Regions from separate parts of the Lelliottia sp. JS-SCA-14 genome, predicted to be linked through region 3. Evidence: predicted binding sites of a transcription regulator. Region 3 holds the regulator's gene; each other region holds the start of a gene.
The links. The regulator CRP, encoded in region 3, controls carbon source genes, mostly activating them, when cyclic AMP is high. The targets are predictions, from matches to a motif close to ATGTGANNNNNNTCACAT.

Region 1: ldtB (L,D-transpeptidase) is a predicted target of CRP. The motif match lies at 2,209-2,226, and genes of this name have one in related genera.
Region 2: ompW (outer membrane protein OmpW) is a predicted target of CRP. The motif match lies at 1,884-1,901, and genes of this name have one in related genera.
Region 4: U9O48_RS18640 (2-hydroxycarboxylate transporter family protein) is a predicted target of CRP. The motif match lies at 1,966-1,983, and genes of this name have one in related genera.

What each region holds. Positions count from the first base shown of each region.
Region 1 covers NZ_CP141606.1:1,606,214-1,611,119, forward strand. Annotated here, with positions in the region: gene U9O48_RS07560 (PTS sugar transporter subunit IIC) at 1-408, shown strand, start outside; gene U9O48_RS07565 (GntR family transcriptional regulator) at 424-1,140, shown strand; gene ldtB (L,D-transpeptidase) at 1,189-2,109, opposite strand; gene U9O48_RS07575 (ABC-F family ATPase) at 2,333-3,928, shown strand; gene U9O48_RS07580 (glycoside hydrolase family 31 protein) at 4,065-4,906, opposite strand, start outside.
Region 2 covers NZ_CP141606.1:2,662,812-2,667,717, forward strand. Annotated here, with positions in the region: gene yedE (selenium metabolism membrane protein YedE/FdhT) at 1-453, shown strand, start outside; gene yedF (sulfurtransferase-like selenium metabolism protein YedF) at 450-683, shown strand; gene U9O48_RS12480 (PTS cellobiose transporter subunit IIB) at 825-1,139, shown strand; gene ompW (outer membrane protein OmpW) at 1,191-1,826, opposite strand; partial or broken gene U9O48_RS23360 (YkgJ family cysteine cluster protein) at 2,001-2,087, shown strand; gene U9O48_RS12490 (YciC family protein) at 2,113-2,856, shown strand; gene U9O48_RS12495 (septation protein A) at 2,888-3,427, shown strand; gene yciA (acyl-CoA thioester hydrolase YciA) at 3,547-3,945, shown strand; gene tonB (TonB system transport protein TonB) at 3,975-4,700, opposite strand.
Region 3 covers NZ_CP141606.1:4,441,935-4,446,840, forward strand. Annotated here, with positions in the region: gene U9O48_RS20825 (YheU family protein) at 1-157, shown strand, start outside; gene U9O48_RS20830 (phosphoribulokinase) at 188-1,057, shown strand; gene U9O48_RS20835 (OsmC family protein) at 1,144-1,548, opposite strand; gene crp (cAMP-activated global transcriptional regulator CRP) at 1,855-2,487, shown strand; gene U9O48_RS20845 (YccS/YhfK family putative transporter) at 2,546-4,633, shown strand; gene argD (bifunctional acetylornithine/succinyldiaminopimelate transaminase) at 4,667-4,906, opposite strand, start outside.
Region 4 covers NZ_CP141606.1:3,997,703-4,002,608, reverse strand. Annotated here, with positions in the region: gene U9O48_RS18650 (response regulator) at 1-262, opposite strand, end outside; gene U9O48_RS18645 (sensor histidine kinase) at 252-1,889, opposite strand; gene U9O48_RS18640 (2-hydroxycarboxylate transporter family protein) at 2,235-3,596, shown strand; gene U9O48_RS18635 (fumarylacetoacetate hydrolase family protein) at 3,614-4,477, shown strand; gene citC ([citrate (pro-3S)-lyase] ligase) at 4,491-4,906, shown strand, end outside.

The DNA of each region.
Region 1 (4,906 bases), 2.1 Mb from region 3:
GGCAGCACCATTTCGCTGCTGATTGCCATCTTTATTTTCTCGCGTCAGAAATCGGCCAAACAGGTGGCGCGCCTGTCGCTGGCGCCGGGACTGTTTAACATCAACGAGCCGGTGATTTTCGGCCTGCCGATTGTCTTTAACCTGCCGCTGATGATCCCGTTTGTGTTACTTCCGGCGATCGGGATTTACTTCGCCTGGCTCTGTACCACGCTCGGGCTGATGTCGCGCTGCGTGGTGATGATCCCATGGACCACGCCGCCGATACTCAGCGCCTGGCTGGCGACGGCGGGGGACTGGCGGGCGGTGGTGGTTCAGTTGGCAATCATCGTATTTGGTGTATTCTTCTACCTGCCTTTCCTCAAGATTGCTGAGAGGGTGGCGTTGAAAAACAGTGTGATAGCGGATTAATCAAAAGGAAAAGGCATGGCGGCGAAGTACATCACCATCGCGCGGGAAATTAAGAAACGCATTATCAGCCAGCAGTATGCCGCCAATGAACCGCTGCCAGACCAGTTTGCGCTGGCGGCGGAGTTCAGCACCAGCCGGATGACCATCCAGCAGGCGATGCGCCAGCTGATCGTCGAAGGGCTGGTCTACACGCGTCAGGGGCAGGGGACCTTTATCCGTAAGAACTTCCTGCAGCTCTCCCAGTGGGATCTCTCCGGCAGCGACTACTTCGGTGCGACCAAAACCTGGGAACATCTCGGGACGGTGAGCAGCAAAGTCGTTCATTTCGAGCTGCGCTTCCCGAATGAGAAAGAGCAGTCGTCCCTGATGATTAATGCCGATACGCCGATCTATGATTTTATCCGCCTGCGTTCCCTCAACGGCGAGCCGATGTCGCTCGATTCCACGGTCATGCCGCTGAATCTGGTGCCGGGCTTGAACAAAACCCATCTCGAAAGCTCGGTGTTCCAGTATGTTCAGGAGACGCTGGGGCTGAAAATCATGGGGTCGTATCGCGTGGTGCGGGCGCTAAAACCTAACGCACTGGATATGCAGCATCTGGTCTGCGAACAAACCGACCCGGTGCTGGAGGTGGAGCAGGTGATCTATCTTGAGGATGGCACGCCACTGGAGTACGCGCACTGCCACTACCGCTACGACCACGGCGGCATCGTTATCGTGAATAACGGGTAATAAAAAAGCGGGCTGATGAGCCCGCTTTTTTGTTTGCGACAACTTAAATCAATTCAAACGTACCGGCATACCGGAACGGTTCTGCACTGCCTGATCTACAACGGTCGATTCAACATCGGCCTGGCCGGTGACCGCCTGAATGTTGCTCTTCAGGGTGATCGGCACGATCTCGTTGTTGTTGATCTGGTCTTCGCTGGTGGACAGCGGGTTATGAACTTCGATGTAGCGGCTGCCATCTGGCTCGGAGGTCGCTTTGACCGGCTCATTGATGAACTGGACGCGGGTACCGACCGGCACGTTCTCGAACAGGAACTTGATATCGTCGTTACGCAGACGCACACAGCCGTGGCTCACGCGCAGGCCGATACCGAAGTTGGCGTTGGTCCCGTGGATCGCATACAGACGACCGATGTACAGCGCGTACAGACCCATAGGGTTGTCCGGACCGGCTGGCACAACGGCTGGCAGCGGTTCACCGGCAGCGATGTACTCGGCGTGCATTTTGGCGGTTGGCGTCCAGGTTGGACCCGCTTTCTTACGCTCTACTTTGGTGGTCCAGTTCAGCGGGGTGTCTTTACCCAACTGACCGATACCAATCGGCAGAACGATGACGGTGTTGGTGCCTTTCGGGTAGTAATACAGACGCATTTCGGCGCTGTTGATCACGATACCTTCATGGACAGTGTCCGGCAGGATCAGCTGCTGAGGAATGTTCAGCACGGTCCCGGCTTTTGGCAGATACGGGTCAACGCCCGGGTTCGCTTCCAGCATGTTGGACAGGCCCAACTGGTATTCAGCGGCGTAATATTCCAGCGGCTGGGAGTTGCCTTCCGGAACAATAACCACCTGGTTTTGACCCACCAGACGGCTACCGTCTGTCGGCAGCGGATAAGTCACCGCAGAAGCGGTATTGCAAAAACCTACTACGGCTAACGCCGCCGCAAAAAGCGTTGATAATTTCATATTCATGTTATGCGAGGTATCTTTGCCACTCTGGCGATTAGTTGATGAGTCTGAATCATTGATGGGAGCGCATTATATGTGCATTCCCTCGCGCATGGAATTCAGATGTGTACGAAATCACATTTTTTTCGATTTTGTTAAAGTTTAGTGGTTCGTTGCAACACGGGATCTCATTTCGGAATTGTGGCATAATGCCGTGTTTATCACACTTTTTCGCAGGAATCTCCCCGTGTTAGTTACCAGCAACGTCACTATGCAGTTTGGCAGTAAGCCGCTGTTCGAAAACATTTCCGTCAAATTTGGCGGCGGCAACCGTTACGGCCTGATTGGTGCCAACGGTAGCGGAAAATCCACCTTTATGAAGATTCTCGGCGGCGATTTAGAGCCGACGCTCGGCAACGTGTCGCTCGATCCGAATGAGCGCCTCGGTAAGCTGCGTCAGGATCAGTTCGCCTTCGAAGAGTTTACCGTGCTCGACACCGTGATCATGGGACACGGGGAACTGTGGGAAGTGAAGCAAGAGCGTGACCGCATTTACGCGCTGGCTGAAATGAGCGAAGAGGACGGCTATAAAGTGGCTGACCTCGAAGTGCTGTACGGCGAAATGGACGGCTACTCTGCCGAATCCCGTGCCGGTGAGCTGCTGCTCGGCGTCGGTATTCCTGTTGAACAACACTACGGCCTGATGAGCGAAGTCGCGCCAGGCTGGAAGCTGCGTGTCCTTCTGGCGCAGGCCCTGTTCTCCAACCCGGACATTCTGCTGCTCGATGAACCGACGAACAACCTGGACATCGACACCATCCGCTGGCTGGAGCAGACCCTGAACGATCGCGACAGCACCATGATCATCATTTCGCACGACCGTCACTTCCTGAATATGGTCTGCACCCACATGGCCGATCTGGACTACGGCGAGCTGCGCGTTTATCCGGGCAACTACGACGAATACATGACCGCGGCCACTCAGGCGCGCGAACGTCTGCTGGCGGATAACGCCAAGAAAAAAGCGCAGATTGCTGACCTGCAATCCTTCGTTAGCCGCTTTAGCGCCAACGCCTCTAAATCTCGTCAGGCGACGTCTCGTGCCCGTCAGATTGATAAAATTAAGCTGGATGAAGTCAAAGCGTCCAGCCGTCAGAACCCGTTCATCCGCTTCGAGCAGGACAAGAAACTGTTCCGTAACGCGCTGGAAGTGGAAGCGCTGGCGAAAGGGTTTGATAACGGCCCGCTGTTCAAAAAATTCAACCTGCTGCTGGAAGTGGGCGAGAAGATTGCGGTACTGGGCGCGAACGGCGTGGGTAAATCAACCCTGCTGAAAACCCTGGTCGGCGAACTTCAGCCTGACCACGGTACCGTGAAGTGGTCTGAAAACGCCCAGCTCGGTTACTACGCGCAGGACCACGAATACGAGTTCGAAAACGATCTGACCGTCTTCGACTGGATGAGCCAGTGGAAGCAGGAAGGCGATGACGAGCAGGCCGTGCGCGGCATTCTGGGCCGTCTGCTGTTCAGCCAGGACGACATCAAGAAGCCAGCCAAAGTGCTGTCCGGTGGTGAAAAGGGCCGCATGCTGTTCGGTAAGCTGATGATGGAAAAACCAAACATCCTGATCATGGACGAACCGACCAACCACCTGGATATGGAATCGATCGAATCCCTGAACATGGCGCTGGAGATGTATCAGGGCACCCTGATCTTCGTCTCTCACGACCGTGAGTTTGTGAGCTCCCTGGCGACCCGCGTGATTGAGATTACGCCGGAGCGCATCGTGGACTTCACCGGGAATTACGAAGATTATCTGCGTAGCAAAGGTATTGACGGCTGATGTAAAAACGCCGGGTGGCGCTGACGCTTACCCGGCCTACAAGGTCAATGCAAAACGGCAACCCAAGGGTTGCCGTTTTTAATGGTTCTGAACCTGTAGGCCGGGTAAGGCGAAGCCGCCACCCGGCAATCAACGACTACAAAGCCCACTCACTCTGCTCGATACCGTTCACCAGCAACTTACGCTTCTCACCCACCGGCAACGACACCTTCAACGCTTTCCACGCCGGGCGATAATCCCCGCGCGTCGTCACGTTCAGATTGATTGTCGACCCTTCGCACACCATCTCCCACTCCAGCCACAGGGCATTGCCTTTCTGATAACCCCAGCTCTCGCCGTCGTCCTCAAACAGCATGCCTGACGTTGTCCCCACCCCTTTCACCGGGAACAGCTGTAGCTCGCGCGTATCATCTTTCGCGGCACTCACATGGGTAATGCGTTCGCTGAGCGGCAGACCCGCACCGGCGCGTACCAGCAGCGGCAGTTTTTCCAGCGGTGCGTCGCGGACGATCCACTGCCCGCCGGAGAACCACTCGTGAGTGTAAAAATCGTACCAGCCGGTTTCGTTATCCGGCAGCCAGAGGCGGCGCTCGCGCTGACCTTGTTCGACGACACTGGCGACCAGCACATCGCGGCCGAGCAGGAAATCGTCGCACTCTTCGAAGGTTTGCGCGTCATGCTCGTGATCGAGGAAGGTCGGGCGCAGCATCGGCTCGTCATCCGCATGGGCCTGCCACAGCAGGGTGTAGAGATACGGCAGCAGACGATAGCGCAGCTCAATCGCGCCGCGAATGGCAGGCGTCACGCCCGGATACATCCACGGCTCGTTCACCGTATGATCGTCATTCCACGAGTGAATGGTGAAGCGCGGGTGCATTACGCCGTTTTGAACCCAGCGTACAAACAGCTCGGCGTCCGGTTTATCGCCGGAGAACCCACCGACATCGTGCCCGACGTTAAACAGCCCGGAGAGGCTCA
Region 2 (4,906 bases), 1.8 Mb from region 3:
CGCACCATGATGGCAAAAGCGATTATTGCCGGGATGGCGGTTAGCGCCATCGGTATTTTCAGCTATGTGCAGTTGGGCGTGGAGCCGAAGATCATGTGGGCTGGCCCGAACGCCGTGATCGGCGGTTTGCTGTTTGGCTTTGGTATCGTGCTGGCGGGCGGGTGTGAAACCGGCTGGATGTATCGCGCGGTGGAAGGTCAGGTGCATTACTGGTGGGTGGGGCTTGGCAACGTGATTGGTTCCACTATTCTGGCCTACTACTGGGACGATCTCTCCCCGGCGCTCGCCACCAGCTGGGATAAGGTCAATCTGCTAAACACCTTCGGTCCGCTGGGCGGGCTGTTAGTCACCTACGCCCTGCTGCTGATCGCCTTTTTACTGGTTATCGCCCAGGAAAAGCGCTTTTTCCGCCGCACCGCGCGTAAAACTGAAACACAGGAGAATGTGGCATGACTCAAATCGTCCCGGATTACCGCCTCGATATGGTGGGCGAACCTTGCCCTTACCCGGCTATTGCGACGCTCGAAGCCTTGCCTCTGCTGAAAAAAGGGGAAATTCTTGAAGTGGTCAGCGATTGTCCGCAGTCGATTAATAACATTCCGCTGGATGCCAAAAACCACGGTTACACCGTGCTGGATATTCAGCAGGATGGCCCGACCATTCGCTATCTGATTCAGAAGTAACGTCCCTCTGACAACGTTCCCTGGCGGGAGCGTTGTCTCCCTCTCCTTTCTGACGAAAAAACAGCCAACACGGTGCGTTAGCTCTCATTTTATTTTCACGCCTGAGAATACTGTATCCCCAGTTTCTATGAGGATAATCTGATGAAAAAGTTACTGATCTGTTGTCTGTTTGGCAATACCGCCCAGTCGCTTACCAAAAAAATGCAGCATGCAGCCGATGCGCGCGGAATGAAACTGCTGATTAGCGCCGTCGGGCTGGATAATTTCGCCAGCGTCGCACCCGCTTTTGACGCCTTTTTAGTCGCGCCGCATATTCAATACAAGCTTGAAGAGTTAAGGGCTGAGATTGGCGAAGGCAAGCCGATAACGGTTATCGAAAGCTATCCGTTTGCGTCACTGGACGGTGAGAAAGTGCTGGAGTTTGTACTGGAGAATATGCCGGAGCTGGTGGAATAGCGTCGTTATCAGAAAACTGGCCACAAGCGGCGGCCAGTTTTCTGCCGACAATTAGAAGCGATAGCCCGCCGAGAACATAAACACCCACGGGTCCAGGCGTGTATGAACGCTCTGCTGCTCTCCACCCGCCTTGAAGCGCACGTCGGTGTCGATATCCATATACCAGACGGACATGTTCAGCAGCCAGTCGCGGTTGATCAGATAATCCAGCCCGACCTGCCCTGCAGCGCCCCAGGAATCTTTCAGACTGAGATCCGTAAGACCCGCCTCTTTGCCCGTATCGTTAAATTTCTCATCGAAGAAAGTGGTGTAGTTCACACCCGCGCCGATATACGGACGCACTTTGCTGGTGGCATCACCAAAATACCACTGCGCCATCAGGGTTGGCGGGAGCTGGTGAACGGTGGCGATATTCCCCGTCGGCCCGGTGCCCACCTTGTGGCGGAATGGCGTTGCCGCCAGGAGTTCGACCCCGATATTGTCCGTTGCCATATAAGTAAACGTCAGGCCCAGTTGGGTATTGTTGCTGACGTTAAAGCCGCCCAGGCTCCCCAGCACATTGTCAGACCCTTCCGTCGGACGCACCGTTGCCGAACCGGCACGCATAAAGAATTCACCCGCTTCATGCGCATACGCGCCGCCAGAGATACTGCTTAAGATCAGGGCTGCCACTGCTAACTTTTTCATATCCGCTCCATCGTTGTGGTTTTATTGGCGCGGTGAATATACTCATAAATGAGTAACAAGTGATCTAACTCAGATCACACTTGGGCTGGTAATTTAACATTCATTGATCCAGATTAATTTTTGCCGTACGGGGACGAAAGCTTATCCCCGGCGCAGGTCAATTTCGCGAAATGACCATTGCTTTACAAAGATATGCTTTTCCATACAAGTCATGGTGCTGCCACGGCAGAGTTATCCAGGGTACAATTGCCCGCTTATTAATACCTGCAATACTCAAGGAGAGTGCATGTCTATCACGGCGAAGTCCGTCTACCGTGACACGGGGAATTTTTTCCGCAATCAGTTCATTACCTTTTTACTGATCGCCTTGCTATGCGCGTTTATCACGGTGGTGCTTGGCCATGCGTTTTCGCCGAGTGATGATCAAATTGCGACCCTCAGCCAGGGCGATCATCTCGCCGGCAGCGGTGGGTTGTTTGATCTGGTTCAGAACATGACGCCAGAACAGCAGCAGATCTTGCTGCGCGCCTCTGCGGCATCGACCTTCTCCGGGTTGATCGGCAATGCGATTCTGGCAGGTGGTGTATTGCTGATGGTTCAGCTGGTGTCTGCCGGTCATCGCGTTAGCGCCCTGCGCGCCATCGGTGCCAGCGCGCCGGTATTACCGAAGCTGTTTATCCTGATCTTTTTGACCACCATGCTGGTGCAGATCGGCGTGATGCTGGTGGTCGTGCCGGGCGTGCTGCTGGCGATTATCCTTTCGTTCGCCCCGGTGATGCTGGTGCAGGACAAAATGGGGATATTTACAGCGATGCGCAGCAGTGCAAAACTGGCCTGGGCGAATATGCGTCTGGTCGCACCGGCGGTGATCAGCTGGCTGCTGGCCAAAACGCTGCTGCTGCTGTTTGCACCGAACTTTGCGGTATTGACGCCAAACGTCGGCGCGGTGGTCGCGAATACGCTGAGCAACCTGATTTCAGCCGTATTGTTGGTCTATTTGTTCCGCCTGTATATGTTGATTCGCCAGTAGTTTCCCTGAAAGCAGATGATGGAATCGAAGAATGAAGCAGTTTCTTGATTTTTTACCGTTGGTCGTGTTTTTCGCGTTTTATAAGCTCTACGACATTTATGCCGGGACCGCGGCGCTGATCGTCGCGACGGCCGTCGTGCTGATCTACAGCTGGTTCCGCTACCGTAAAGTCGAAAAAATGGCGCTGATCACCTTTGTCCTGGTGGCGGTGTTTGGCGGATTAACCCTGTTCTTCCATAACGATGAGTTTATCAAGTGGAAGGTGACGGTGATCTACGCCCTGTTCGCCGGTGCGCTGCTGGTGAGCCAGTGGGTGATGAATAAGCCGCTGATCCAGCGCATGCTCGGAAAAGAGATTACTCTTCCGCAGCAGGTGTGGTCGCGCCTCAACATCGCCTGGGCGCTGTTCTTTATTCTGTGTGGGCTGGCGAATATCTATATTGCGTTCTGGCTGCCGCAGAACATCTGGGTCAACTTCAAGGTCTTCGGCCTGACGGCATTAACCCTGATTTTCACGCTGCTGAGCGGCGTGTATATCTATCGCCATATGCCGCAAGACGACAAGCACTAAGATTTCAGGCCAGGCAGTTCCTGTCTGGCCTTTCCCTTCTTTTCCCACCGCACATTCCCACCGTAAAGAAATCATAGTAGCATCCCGCCTGTCGTCTTCCGTAACGAGCTTAAGAAACAATGACAACAAAGATTGATGCCCCTCAGGGCGAACTGGTTTTACGCACACTTGCAATGCCCGCCGACACCAATGCGAACGGTGATATTTTTGGCGGCTGGTTAATGGCACAGATGGATATGGGCGGCGCGATCCTCGCCAAAGAGATTGCCCATGGCCGCGTGGTGACGGTCAGAGTCGACGGGATGACGTTTTTGCGTCCGGTCGCGGTGGGAGATGTGGTTTGCTGCTACGCGCGCTGCGTGAAGCGCGGCAACACGTCGATTTCGATCAATATTGAAGTCTGGGTGAAGAAGGTCTCTTCCGAGCCGATTGGACAGCGTTACAAGGCAACCGAGGCGCTGTTTATCTACGTCGCGGTGGACAATCAGGGTAAACCTCGCCCGCTGCCGCAGGTATAAAAAAAGCCTCCATTCGGAGGCTTCGTCATTTATTCTATCTGCGTCCCGCCGTTCAGGCGGAAAACAATGTTTACGATGAGCCCATTGCCCGGTTTGCCCGGTTCGTAGCGCCATTTGCGCATCGCGGCTTTCACATCGCGTTCGAACATGTTCGCTGGTTGCGCCGAAAGCACCTCGACATTATCCACGCGCCCATCCGCCGTCACGTCAAATTTCACACGCACACGACCTTCTATACGCAGCGCCTGCGCACGCGCAGGATATTGCGGCTGATTGCGGCTCACGGCACGCGGGCCTGACGGAGCAGTCACCACCGGCTTCGTCGTGGTCGGTGAACTGTTCATCACCGGTTTTGCCGGGGCGGTATTTTGCGTCGACTGCACCGCGCGCGGTTCGACCGGGCGCTCTTCACGCTTCGGACGCTCTTCGACTTTTTTCACCGGCTTCGGTTTTGGCTTCGGCTTGGGTTTTGGCTCTGGCTTGTGGATCACCACGGGCGCTTCTTTTGGCGGCTCCGGTACAACCTCAGGTTCGGGCTCTGGCTCCGGCTCGACAACCGGCTCTGGCGGAGGCGGAACCACCTGCGGCTCCAGGTCTGCTGGTGAGACCATGGTTACGGAAATCGGCTGCGCAGGCGCTGGCATTTGGATAACCTGATGTACCGAAGTGTAGAGCAGCCCCGCCACGACAGCACCGTGAATCACAACGGACAGCAGCGTTGGCCAGGGAAAGCGGCGAGGTAAATCCAGGGTCATCGAAGTCATAATCGTTTCAGTTAAAAAACCAGGCCCTGATTTTAAATGCAAATAGCAATCATATTCAATAAGACACTCCATCTTCTCGCGATTTAACTGCTCGCGAGGCCAAAAAAGGCGCATCTTTGTTAAGGTTTTAACAAGGTCGTTATCTTTACATTGCAGTCATCGATGCTTTCACATAACGTTATTGACACTTTTTATGG
Region 3 (4,906 bases):
ATTACGCGAAGGCACCGATTATGGTGAACATGAGCGTTCGCTCGAACAAAAGGTCGCCGATGTCAAACGGCAGCTACAAAGCGGCGAGGTGTTGCTGGTGTGGTCTGAACTGCACGAAACGGTCAACATCATGCCGCGCAATCAGTTTCGCGGTTGATTGTTCCATCTTTCCATTCAGGGAGTTGCTATGTCCGCCAGACATCCGGTTATTGCCGTTACGGGTTCGAGTGGTGCGGGAACCACCACCACCAGCCTCGCTTTTCGCAAGATCTTCGCGCAGCTCAACCTGCGCGCGGCCGAGGTGGAGGGCGATAGCTTTCATCGCTTCACCCGTCCTGAAATGGACATGGCTATCCGCAAGGCCCGCGATTTAGGCAAGCACATCAGTTACTTCGGGCCAGACGCCAACGACTTTGGCCTGCTGGAACAAACCTTTCAGGACTACGGCCACACGGGCAAAGGCCAGTCGCGCAAATACCTGCACACCTACGATGAAGCGGTACCCTGGAATCAGGTGCCAGGCACATTCACTCCGTGGCAGCCCCTGCCGGAGCCGACTGACGTGCTGTTTTACGAAGGATTGCACGGCGGCGTGGTGACGCCGCAGCATGACGTGGCGCGCCACGTGGATCTGCTGGTCGGCGTGGTGCCGATTGTCAATCTGGAGTGGATTCAAAAGCTGACCCGCGACATGAGCGAGCGCGGCCATTCGCGCGAAGCGGTGATGGATTCGGTGGTGCGTTCGATGGAGGATTACATTAACTTCCTGACGCCGCAGTTTTCCCGCACCCACATCAACTTCCAGCGCGTTCCAACAGTCGACACCTCTAACCCGTTTGCAGCGAAAACCATTCCTTCACTGGATGAAAGCTTTGTGGTGATCCATTTCCGTAACCTGGAAGGCATTGATTACCCGTGGCTGCTGGCGATGCTGCAGGGCTCATTCATTTCGCATATCAATACGCTGGTGGTACCGGGCGGGAAGATGGGGCTGGCGATGGAGTTGATCATGATGCCGTTGGTGCAGCGGTTGATGGAAGGCAAGAAGATCGCCTGAGGTTTGTTGCCGGATGGCGCTGCGCTTATCCGGCCTACGTTCATGCTTTTGTAGGCCCGGTAAGCGTAGCGCCACCGGGCTTTGTTTTAAGCGTCAATCACTTCATACGAATGCGTAATCTTCACCGCTTTTTCCAGCATCAGCGCCACAGAGCAGTACTTCTCCGCAGACAGATCCACCGCGCGGGACACGGCGGCATCTTTCAGCTCTTTTCCGGTGACGATAAAATGCAGATTGATATGCGTAAACAGACGCGGCGCTTCTTCGCGACGCTCTGAGGTCAGCTTCACTTCGCAGTCGGTCACATCGTGACGGCCTTTTTGCAGAATCGACACCACGTCAATCGCGCTGCACCCGCCAGCCGCCATCAGCACCACTTCCATCGGGCTTGGCGCTTTATCTCCGGAGTTACCGTCCATCAAAATCTGGTGCCCTGAAGCGGATTCGCCAAGGAACGTTAAACCTTCAACCCATTTCACACGCGCTTGCATTTTTATTAACTCCGAAGTTGCATTTTTATGAACAGATTACGCGTGCGTTACAATTCTCGCAACGGAAGGCGACCTGCATCATGCTGAAGCGAGACACCAGGAGACACGCGGCTAAAGCTATGCTAAAACAGTCTCGATGCTACAGTAATACATTGACGTTACACATGTATGCAGAGGACATCAAACTTTACTGGCTGCGAACAGTGCGACAGCCACTTCCCAGGTACGGGTAAGAATTCGATTGCAACCCCAGAGTCAGGATGCGATTTTGACTCTGAGACAGCTTATAACAGAGGATAACAGCGCATGGTGCTTGGCAAACCGCAAACAGACCCGACTCTCGAATGGTTCTTGTCTCATTGCCACATTCATAAGTACCCATCGAAGAGCACGCTGATTCACCAGGGTGAAAAAGCGGAAACGTTGTATTACATCGTCAAAGGCTCGGTGGCAGTGCTGATCAAAGATGAAGAAGGGAAAGAGATGATCCTTTCTTATCTGAACCAGGGCGATTTCATCGGTGAACTGGGCCTGTTTGAAGAAGGCCAGGAACGTAGCGCCTGGGTGCGTGCGAAAACCGCGTGTGAAGTCGCTGAGATCTCCTACAAGAAATTCCGTCAGCTGATCCAGGTGAACCCGGACATCCTGATGCGCCTTTCTTCGCAGATGGCTCGCCGCCTGCAGGTCACTTCCGAGAAAGTGGGCAACCTCGCTTTCCTGGACGTCACCGGTCGCATCGCGCAGACGCTGCTGAACCTGGCGAAACAACCTGACGCCATGACCCACCCGGACGGTATGCAAATTAAAATTACCCGTCAGGAAATTGGTCAGATCGTGGGCTGTTCTCGCGAAACCGTAGGTCGTATCCTGAAAATGCTGGAAGATCAAAACCTGATCTCCGCTCACGGTAAAACTATCGTGGTCTACGGGACCCGTTAATTCCGCAAAATTCGGCGTGCCATCGCAAGATGTCACGCCGTTTTTGTCTCTGACGACTATGTGGCGCAGGCTGATTTATCACCCGGAAGTTAACTACGCACTACGTCAAACTCTGGTGTTATGTCTTCCCGTGGCCGTTGGTTTGATCCTCGGTCATCTGCAACAGGGGCTGCTGTTCTCTCTCGTCCCCGCCTGCTGCAACATTGCCGGTCTCGATACTCCCCACAAACGCTTTTTCAAACGTCTGATTATCGGCGGCTGCCTGTTTGCCGGATGCAGCCTCGCCGTGCAGCTGCTGCTGGCGCGCGATATCCCGCTGCCGCTCATTCTGACCGTGCTGGCGATGACGCTGGGCGTCACGGCGGAGATCAGCGCGCTTCACGCCCGCCTGCTGCCCGCATCGCTCATTGCCGCCATTTTCACGCTGAGTCTCGCCGGAAATATGCCCGTCTGGGAGCCGCTGCTGATCTATGCCGCCGGCACGCTGTGGTACGGGCTGTTTAACTGGTTCTGGTTCTGGATGTGGCGAGAGCAGCCGCTGCGCGAATCCCTGAGCCTGCTCTACGTCCAGCTCGCCGAATATTGCGAAGCTAAATACACCCTGCTGACGCAGCACACTGACCCCGAAAAGTCCCTGCCACCGCTGCTGTCGCGCCAGCAAAAAGTGGTCGATCTCATCAGCCAGTGTTATCAGCAGCTGCACATGCTGGCGGCCAATAAAAATCATGAATACAAACGCCTGCTGCGCGTCTTCCAGGTCGGGCTGGATCTGCAGGAGCATATCTCCGTCAGCCTGCATCACCCGCAGGAGGTGCAAAAGCTGGTGGAACGCAGCCACGCCGAGGCGGTGATCCGCTGGAATGCCCAGACGGTCGCGACTCGCCTGCGCGTGCTGGCGGACGATATTCTGTATCACCGCTACCCGACGCGCTTTACCATGGATAAGCAGCTGGGAGCGCTGGAGAAAATCGCGCGCCAGCACCCGGATAACCCGGTCGGACAGTTCTGCGCATGGCACTTTAGCCGCATCGCGCGCGTGCTGCGCACCCAGCGTCCGCTCTACTCCCGCGACCTGATGGCCGATAAGCAAAAACGTCTGCCGCTGCTGCCCGCGCTGAAAAGCTATCTGTCGCTGAAATCCTCCGCCCTGCGCAACGCCGCGCGCATCAGCGTCATGCTCAGCGTGGCGAGCCTGATGGGCGTCGCGCTGCACTTACCGAAGCCCTACTGGATCCTCATGACCGTGCTGTTTGTCACCCAGAACGGCTATGGCGCCACGCGAGTGCGCATTCTTCACAGGGCGCTCGGGACTTTTGCCGGGTTAGTGATTGCCGGGGTGACGCTGCACTTCCACGTTCCCGACGGCTACACCCTCGCGGGAATGCTGGTGATTACGCTCGTGGGCTATCTGATCATCCGTAAAAACTATGGCTGGGCGATGGTCGGGTTTACGGTGACGGCGGTATATACCCTGCAACTCCTGACCCTGAACGGCGAGCAGTACATTGTCGCGCGGCTGGTGGATACGCTTATTGGCTGTTTGATCGCCTTCGGCGGCATGGTCTGGCTGTGGCCGCAATGGCAAAGCGGCTTGTTACGCCAGAACGCCCACGATGCGCTCGAAGCCGATCAGCAGGCGATTCGTTTGATACTGAGCGACGACCCGAAAGCCTCGCCGCTGGCCTATCAGCGCATGAAGGTCAACCAGGCGCACAACGCCCTGTTTAACTCGCTAAACCAGGCGATGCAGGAGCCGGGCTTTAACTCGCACTATCTGGCGGATATGAAACTGTGGGTGACGCACAGCCAGTTTATCGTCGAGCATATCAACGCCATGACCACGCTGGCGCGCGAGCACACGATGCTGACGCCGGATCTGGCGCAGCGGTATTTGCAGTCGTGTGAAATTGCGTTGCAGCGCTGTCAGCAGCGTCTGGAGTACGACGCGCCGGGAGAATCGGGGGATTCGAACATTCTGGAAGCGCCAGAGACGCTGACCCATGGGCCGATGAGCACCCTCGAGCAGCATTTGCAGCGGGTATTAGGGCATTTGAACACCATGCACACCATTTCGTCGGTGGCATGGCGTCAGCGTCCGCATCACGGGATTTGGTTGACGCGGATTTTGCGGCGCAAAGAGTCGTGAGTTTTGCCGGGTGGCGGCTTCGCCTTACCCGGCCTACAAAACCTGAACGATCTTCTTCACTGCACTCGCAAAGCGATTCATGCCGTCGTCGATATCCTGGCTCTCCACCACCAGCGACGGCGCAAAGCGCATCACGTCTGGCCCCGCATTGAGCACCATCACCCCTTCGTGCGCGGCGGCGTGGAGGAAATCACGCGCGCGGCCTTTGTACTGCGGTTTCAGCTCCGCGCCAACCAGCAGCCCCATGCCACGAATATCGCTGAACACATCATA
Region 4 (4,906 bases), 440 kb from region 3:
CGGCGGTGATAAAAATCACCGAGCAGTTGGCATGCACCAGCAACGGGTTGCTGATCAGGGTGATGCCTTTGCCGTCCGGCAAATAGTTATCGAGCAAAACCAGCTGCGGTTGCAGGCTGGAAAGCAGGGTCTGAGCCTCGGCGAGAGAAGAGGCGATCCCCACCAGCCGCAGGCGCGGATGTTTGCTAATCAGTTCCGCGTGAAGTTGTGCCAGTTCGTTCTCATCTTCAACGATCAATACGTCGATATGTTCATGTTGCATAGTCAGTCTCTTCCAGTTCCTGAACGGGGCGCGGCGGAGTTCCCGTGGCGGGAATAAACAGCGAGAAAATCGCGCCCCGAGGCGAGTTATCGGCAACCTCAACGGAGCCGCCAGCCTGGGTGACATAGCTTTCGATCAGGTACAGGCCGATACCGTGATCGCCACGCGTTTTGGTGGTGATGCCGCGCTCAAAGATCCGCTCGCGGATCTCGGGCTTAATGCCGACGCCATGATCTGCCACTTCAATAATCAGCTCCCGATCGTTGAGCTTGATCAGCACTTCCACCGGTTCATGGGGATGCGGTGCGCGCTGGGTGGCTTCGATAGCGTTATCCAGTAAATTCCCAATGATGGAAATCAGTTCCGCTTCGAGCAGCGGAGCAAAAGACTTGTCCATCCGACAGGCGGGATCGAAGTTCAGTTCAACGCCTTTCTCGCGCGCTCGGGCCGCTTTCCCCAGCAGCAGGCCGCACAGCGTCGGCGAGCTAAAGCGCGAGGAGATAAAGTCCAGCAGCTCCTGGGCGTGTTCCGATTGCGCCTGAATAAAGCCAATCGCCTCTTCGTAGCGCCCCATATGCAGCAATCCTGACAGCGTCGTCATACGATTCAACTGCTCGTGGCGCATGATGCGCAGGTTATCGACGTAGCGTTTAACCTGGCTGAGCTGGGCGCTCAGAGAGTCGATCTCGTTGCGATCGCGGAAGGTGATCACCCAGCCTTGCAGGGAGTCCTCGAGCATGATCCGCACGCGGCTTCCGATCACCGTCAGATCGTTAAAGCGGCAGATCTCATCGTGCGTATCTTTCGCCAGCATGGTCTGCGGTGCAAAGAACGGCACCGGAGCGATGACCTGGCTAATCGGCTGCCCGCGCAGTTCCCGTGCGGGTTGCAGCAAACCAAGTAAATTACGCGCCGCCTGGTTGATCACTTCGATCCGGTAGTTATCATCGATAGCGATCACCCCTTCGTAGATCGACTCCATCATCGCTTTTTGCTGTCGTACCAGTAAGCCAATCTCGCGCGGTTCGAGGGAGAAGATCTGTTTCTTGATACTGCGGGTGAAAAACCACGAGAAGACAAACAGGGCAATCAGCAGCAGCACCGCGGCAATCATAATGTTCACCACTTTGCTGACGGTAATGGTATCGAGATAGCTGGTGAGATACCCGACAGAGACAATCCCTACCACTTCTCCCGCATCGTTGAAAATCGGCGCTTTGCTGCGCAACGAAATCCCCAACCCCCCCTTGCGGATGGTGGTGGTGCTTTTCCCGTGCAGCACCTCCTCGTTATCCCCGCCGACCAGCGTTTTACCGATACGATCTGCAAACGCAGAATGGAACAGGTGCAGACCTTTATTGTCACCAATGACAATAAAGCTGGCATCGCTGCGCACCGCTATTTTGAACATAAATTCACGAATGGCTTTGATATCCTTTTTTTCCACCTCTTTGCGCAAGGTGGGAATAATCGCAATCTCCTCCGCCTGTATTTTGGCGCGCGTGCTCATCTCCTGATAAAGCTGCCTGCCGACGTCGACATAATAATATCCACCCAGTAATGCAAAGAGCACTGAGAAAAAGACGACCAGCGAAATAAAGAGCTTAATCTGAAACGACACTTTCATGACTATCACGCACGGTATCAACAGGGAGTGCCAATATATCATCTTTTTCCCGCTAACCACGGGCTTTGCCTGAAACTTGTGATCATTTCCACAGCGCTGATCGCAAAACAAAAATAGAAAATTCAGGCGTGTCCTAATGCTAATTTAACAATGTTATTTGTTTGTACAATCTGGAAAAGAAACCATAAAAACCACGGCAATAATTACGGCATTAATCACATTAAATAAAAGAAACCATTAAAACCATAGAGGCCATTAAAACTTCGGTTTTAATATGCCTTTCCTCACATTAAGTAAGCCTTTGCGACTCTACGCTTAACGGACAAATAACCAAGAGGCTTAATTATGAGCACTACTGACGATTCTTTCTCTGTTACCCACGACCCGATTGATATTCAGCGGCCGTCGCTCAAAGAGCGCTGGTGGCACATTATGGATACCTGGAAAGTCGGGATCATTCCTTTGCCGCTGTTTGTGTTAGCCGGTGCGTTGATCGCCATTGATTGCCTGGGCGGTAAGCTGCCGAGCGACATCGTGGTGATGGTCGCCACCCTCGCGTTCTTCGGTTTTGCCTGCGGCGAGTTCGGCAAGCGCCTACCGATTGTCGGCAAACTCGGTGCGGCGGCAATTTGCGCCACCTTTATCCCGTCGGCGATGGTCTATTACGGCCTGCTGCCGGACGTGGTGGTCGAGTCCACCACCAAGTTCTACAAATCTACCAACATTCTCTATCTCTACATCTGCTGCATCATTGTCGGCAGCATCATGAGCATGAACCGCACGGTGCTGATTCAGGGCTTCTTGCGCATTTTCTTCCCGATGCTGTGCGGCGAAATCGTCGGCATGATCGTCGGGATGGGCGTCGGCATGGCGCTCGGTCTTGAGCCGTTCCAGATCTTCTTCTTTATTATTCTGCCGATCATGGCGGGCGGGGTAGGCGAAGGGGCGATTCCGCTCTCCATCGGCTATGCCACGCTGCTGCACATGGATCAGGGCGTGGCCCTCGGTCGCGTTCTGCCGATGGTGATGCTGGGTGGCTTAACCGCCATTATTATCTCCGGCTGCCTGAACCAGCTGGGCAAACGCTATCCGCACCTGACCGGCGAAGGTCAGCTGATGCCAAACCGCGCTAATGCCGACGCCAGCGTGTCACAACCGGCCTTCTCCGGCAAAGCGGACGTGACCACCATTGCCTCCGGCGCACTGCTGGCGGTGCTGCTCTACATGCTGGGGATGCTCGGTCACAAGCTGATTGGCCTGCCTGCTCCGGTTGGCATGCTGTTTGTGGCGGTGCTGGTGAAGCTCTGCAACGGCGCGTCTCCACGCCTGCTGGAAGGTTCTCAGGTGGTGTACAAATTCTTCCAGACCTCCGTGACCTACCCAATTCTGTTTGCCGTTGGCGTGGCGATCACCCCATGGCAGGAACTGGTCAATGCCTTCACCGTCAGCAATCTGCTGGTGATTGTCAGCACCGTCTCCGCGCTGGTGGCGACCGGGTTCTTCGTCGGTAAAAAGATTGGTATGCACCCGATTGATGTCGCCATCGTCTCCTGCTGTCAGAGCGGGCAGGGCGGTACTGGCGACGTGGCGATTTTGACCGCAGGCAACCGTATGAGCCTGATGCCGTTCGCCCAAATTGCTACCCGAATTGGCGGCGCGATTAACGTCTCCGTCTCGCTGCTGGTTCTGGGCAACTTCCTCGTCTAAGTCTTCAGGAAAGAATAATGAAACTCGCAAGTTTTCTGTATCAGGGTAAACGCAGCTACGGCATCGTGCAGGCCGACGGAGTGGTGGATTTAGGTCGCCGTCTGGGCGATCGCTACAGCGACCTCAAAGCGCTATTGCAGGGTAACGGCCTGGCGGATGCCACGCGTTATCTCAGCGACGCCGTGGATATTCCGATGAGCGCCATCACCTTTTTGCCGGTGATTGAGCAGCCGGAAAAAATCCTCTGCGTGGGCATGAACTACGCCGACAAACGCAAAGAGTTTGACCAGCACAACCCGGCCCCGACGCTGTTCGTTCGCTTTGCGGATTCACAGACCGGGCACAATTCGCCGGTGCTCAAACCGCGCCACTCCTGTGAATTTGACTACGAAGGCGAGCTGGCGGTGATCATCGGTAAAGGCGGCGAGAACATCCGCCGTGAAGACGCCCTGCGCCACGTCGGCGGCTACAGCTGCTACATGGACGGTTCCGCCCGCGACTGGCAGCACACCTGGTTCACCGCCGGAAAAAACTGGCGGCAGACCGGCGCGTTCGGCCCGTGGATGGCCACCGCCGATGAGATACCGGACCCGCACAGTCTGGCGATCCGCACCTGGCTCAATGGCCGCATGGTGCAGGAAGACAACACCAGCAGCATGATCCACAAGGTCGCGGAGCTGATCGAATACATCAGTACCTTTACCCGCCTCAGCCCAGGCGACGTGATCATCACCGGATCGCCGGGCGGCGTGGGTAAGAAACGCAACCCGCCACTGTTTATGAAAGAGGGCGATCGTATTGAGGTGGAGATCGAAAATATCGGTCATCTGAGCAATGTGATCATGGAAGCACCCGCGCAAACCCTGGCGGCAGCGCACTGATTAAGGCGGCAGCATGCACTCGCAACTCCCTATCGACTTTCGCCATACGATTGTCGCGCAACACCCGGAACGCTTAAGCCAGATTCGCTATCTGCTGGCGGACAGCGGCCTGGGGCTGGACAACGACATCACGCTGTTTGTGGAGGCCTGGTCCGGCACGCAGTTAGTGGGATGCGCAGGGCTCGCTGCCAATGTCATCAAGTGCGTGGCGGTCGATGAAAAGCTAAGGGGCGCGAATCTCAGCGCTCGTCTGCTGGCCGAAGTGGAAAACGCTGCGCTGGCGCGCGGCCATTTTCACCTCTTTCTCTGCACCCGCCCGTGCAACAAAGAGCGCTTCGCCCGCAGCGGTTTCTGGCCGATTGCCCAGAGCGGCAACAACGCGGTGCTGCTGGAAAACACGCCGCAGGGTATCGAGCGTTACTGTCGCTC